One region of the Acinetobacter sp. R933-2 genome, then DNA from elsewhere that is predicted to be linked to it. Evidence: predicted binding sites of a transcription regulator. Region 1 holds the regulator's gene; the other holds the start of a gene.
The links. Region 1 encodes PhoB, which activates phosphate uptake and scavenging genes when phosphate is short. Its sites were predicted from a motif close to TGTCATNAANCTGTCATAA; they were not measured.
Positions count from the first base shown of each region.

Region 1 (2,211 bases):
AAGAATTACATAATCACGCCACAATTCATGAAACTATGGGACGTTTTGACCGCATGATCCATGCCTTTGTTATGTTGATGATGCCGCGTATCGACTATAGTGAGCAGGAAATTTCCTTGGTTTCGACAGGATTAAATGGTTATGTAACCCAAGTTGCTGTGCGTTGGGTCATGGGTGGCTTTAAACTTTCTGTAGAACAAGTTGTATTTGCATGTGAAGCTGTTTTTTTCTCATTGCTCAACTCATTTTCAGAAAAACAAAGCGCCTAAATTGCCCAAAATACTTCTAAAATGCCTCTGAAAGAAAAAGACCTGATATTTTTAATTAAACTGTAAAAATAAAATGTCATCGTTCTTTTAAGTGAAATTTCACATCAATTCACAAGTTTTGTCACAAAAAATTGCAAATAATAGCCGATATCTATTTTTTGCAATGATATTGTCATAATTAATCTTTGTAATAAGCCTGTCATAAATAATAAAACGGTACACCGTTCATACATAGGATATTGCGTTGTGAAAGATGACTATATTTTAATCGTCGATGACGAACTTCCGATTCGAGAAATGATCCATACCTCATTAGATATGGCAGGCTTTCAATGCTTACAAGCAGAGGATGCCAAACAAGCACATCAAATGATTGTCGATCAAAGACCCGCTTTGATTTTATTAGATTGGATGATGCCGGGCGGCGTGAGTGGCGTAGATTTATGTCGTCGCTTGAAACGTGATGAAAGTCTGGCAGAAATCCCAGTCATTATGTTGACTGCACGAGGTGAAGAAGATCACAAAGTGCAAGGACTTGATGCTGGTGCAGATGATTATATGACGAAACCATTTTCAACACGTGAATTGGTCTCTCGTATTAAAGCTGTTTTACGTCGTGCAAATGCCTTAAGTGGTGAAAAATCAATTGATGCAAATGGTTTAATTTTAGATCCTGTAAGTCAACGTGTGAGTTTTGGCAACAGTATTTTAGAAATGGGACCCACTGAATATCGTTTATTAGCCTTCTTTATGACACATCCTGAACGTGCTTATACACGTGCCCAGTTACTTGACCAAGTTTGGGGTGGTAATGTCTATATCGAAGACCGTACAATTGATGTGCATATTCGTCGTTTACGTAAAGTATTAGAACCTTATGGCGCAGACCGTTATGTACAAACAGTACGTGGTACAGGTTACCGTTTCTCTACACGCGCTGATGTCGCTTTAGGTTAGCTTTTTAGGTCAATTTGTTTTTATGTATGAACCCTACCCCGTCCCAGATCTTGCACGTGAACATAAACAATTTCGTTACAGCAGTTTATGGACTTTTGCCAAACAAGATTTACGACTTTTAGCATTTTTATTAGTCATCGGATGTTTTATTGGTTTTGGGATCGGGTATTTTTGGGTCTGCATTTCTTTAGCTTTTGCGACTTTTTTTATTTTCCAACTTCGCTCTTTGTATTTGGTGAATGAGTGGATTTCTAACCGTCCCTATGATGTTCCTCCTAATTTAAGTGGTATATGGGGCGCATTATTATTTAATGTTTATCGTGCGCAGCGCCAAGAACGTGTTGTTCAAGCTGAAATGGTTGGATTGATTGACCGAGCACAATCTTCACTGATTGCGCTTGCTGAAGCGGTGGTTTTAACCGATGAACTGCATCAAATAGAATGGTGGAATCCTGCAGCAGAAAAACTGTTAGGCATCCAAATGCTCGATCGTGGACGTAATATTTTAACCATTATTCGTCAACCGAGCTTTATTGAATATTTTAATAATATTGACCAATCGCCTGATGGCATCAAAATCAAATCTTCAGTTTATGATGAACATTATGTACAAATTAAACTCACCCGTTTTGGTAGCGAAAGTCGTTTACTGGTTGCTTATGATGTCACGCGTGTCCACAACTTAGAACAAATGCGTAAAGATTTTGTCGATAATATTTCACATGAATTACGAACGCCGCTTACTGTTCTAAGTGGCTATATAGAAACATTTACTGATCAAGAAGATCTAAATCCACGTTGGAAACGTGCATTTGACCAGATGCAATCACAAACTCGCCGTATGAATGCTTTGGTGAATGATTTATTACTTTTATCTCGACTTGAAGGTAATAAGCAAATTGCTAAAAACCAAATCATTGAAATGCCTAGTTTAATGAATCAATTATTTGATGATGCTCAAGCCTATAATGTTGATTATGGGCAT
Region 1 covers NZ_JACAIJ010000016.1:47,000-49,210, forward strand. Annotated here, with positions in the region: gene HX005_RS16280 (TetR/AcrR family transcriptional regulator) at 1-269, shown strand, start outside; gene phoB (phosphate regulon transcriptional regulator PhoB) at 516-1,226, shown strand; gene phoR (phosphate regulon sensor histidine kinase PhoR) at 1,249-2,211, shown strand, end outside.

Region 2 (2,211 bases), on a different contig from region 1:
ATGCGGCAGTTTCTTCAGGGGTTTCATCATAACCACCGAAGGCATTTGGCAAGCCTGCGTTTGGATGTGCTGAAACAAAAGTATCGGCTACATCGGCAATGGTTTTGACGTGTGGACGCATGGCATCTGCACCGAGGGCACAGTTAAAACCAATGGAGAGTAAGTCACCATGACGCACAGAGTTCCAGAAGGCTTCGGCAGTTTGACCTGTCAGCGTACGACCTGAAGCATCGGTAATCGTCCCTGAAATCATCAACGGTAATTCACGACCAATCTGACGGAACACTTCTTTTACTGCAAAAATCGCAGCTTTACAGTTTAAAGTATCAAATACAGTTTCAATGAGCAGAATATCCGCACCGCCTTCAATCAGGGCATGCGCAGCTTCTATATAATTTTCTTTTAACTCATCAAAAGTAATATTACGAAATGCAGGGTCATTTACATTCGGTGAAATCGAACAGGTACGTGATGTTGGACCCAATACACCTGCCACAAAACGTGGTTTGTCAGGGGTTGAGTATTTTAAACAGGCTTCTTTCGCCAAACGTGCCGCTTCACGGTTGATCTCAGGAACCAAGTCTTCCATGTGATAATCCGACATGGAAACACGTGTGCCATTGAATGAGTTGGTTTCAATGATGTCCGCACCAGCATCCAAGTAGGCTTCATGAATGCCTTGAATAATTTGTGGCTGAGTCAGCACCAAAAGGTCATTGTTGCCTTTTAAGTCAGATGCCCAATCCGCAAAGCGCTCACCACGATAGTCGGCTTCTTCGAGTTTATGGCGTTGAATCATGGTTCCCATTGCACCATCAATAATCAGGATGCGTTGGGCGAGAAGCGCTTTTAAAGTGGCAAGTGTGGACATAAATAACCCAATCCGATGGAATATAAAATCTGCATATATGTTAGCAGAATTCAAATCAATTTTACTGTTATTCATGTGGTGAAGCGAAGGAAAAGCATTTTTGTTGCTATTTTGATCAGATAGTGCAGGGCATTAGAAAATAATTGTCTGAATTTTCATCGAAATGTCATCTCTTGAGCGTATTTTATTTGTCCCCAAAAAATAATATGCAATTTTTTATTGCAAATATTACAATTATTTTAATTGTTGGAAAATGACATTTTGGCGTAAATTGCCAATTATATTTTATTTAATATGTTGATTTATTAATATTTAATTTGTTTTTAGTGATCTTTGTTTGTGTTTTGGTCAATTCAAATAAGCAAAAATGTTGCTTTATATGACAGCTATTTGTCATATAATTGTCACAATTTAATTGAACAATAAGCGCATTCTATCATCCGCTTAAAACGTCTGCATGAATTCTAATCTACCTCCCGTTTCAGATTCATCACAGTCGTCGACTCAAAGTAAATCGACGAATGTTCATGTTCCGACACCTAAATTTTTTATGCCGGTGTTTTTAACGCTTATTATTTCAACACTTATTTATATCGGTGTTCAGCTTTCTGCTGATTTAGCTCATGTACCACCTTTGAGCTTATATTCTGTTGTATTACTTGCGACAGCTTTATTTATTGCTTTGGGTTTTGAGTTTGTAAATGGTTTCCATGATACAGCCAATGCTGTAGCAACGGTTATTTATACCAATGCTTTGCCTGCACCCGTTGCAGTGATGTGGGCAGGTTTTTGTAACTTTCTTGGGGTAATGGTTGCAAGTGGTGCTGTGGCTTACGGGATCATTGCTTTATTGCCTGTTGAATTGATCATGAATGTCGGATCAGGCGCTGGTTTTGCTATGGTTTTTGCCATGCTCATTGCTGCGATCATGTGGAACTTAGGTACTTGGTTCTTAGGGATTCCAGCATCTAGCTCACATACACTCATCGGTTCGATTCTTGGTGTAGGGATCATGAACTACATCTTGCATTCGGCAAGTGGTGCAAGTGGTGTAGACATGGATCAAGTGATCAAAGTCGGCAAAGCACTTTTATTCTCACCATTGATTGGTTTTGCCTTTGCAGCTGTTGTTTTCTTGCTTGTGAAAAAGATCTTCAAGAAACAACTTGAGTTGTTCCAACCACCTGAAGGCAATAAGCCACCACCGCCATTGATTCGTGCCATTTTGATTTTCACTTGTACAGGTGTAAGTTTTGCGCATGGTTCAAACGATGGGCAAAAAGGTATGGGCTTGATCATGTTGATTTTGATCGGTTTAGTGCCATTGGCTTATTCTCTCA
Region 2 covers NZ_JACAIJ010000002.1:132,143-134,353, reverse strand. Annotated here, with positions in the region: gene metH (methionine synthase) at 1-871, opposite strand, end outside; gene HX005_RS03190 (inorganic phosphate transporter) at 1,329-2,211, shown strand, end outside.
Region 2: a site for PhoB is predicted at 1,249-1,267, ahead of HX005_RS03190 (inorganic phosphate transporter). Genes of this name have one in related genera too.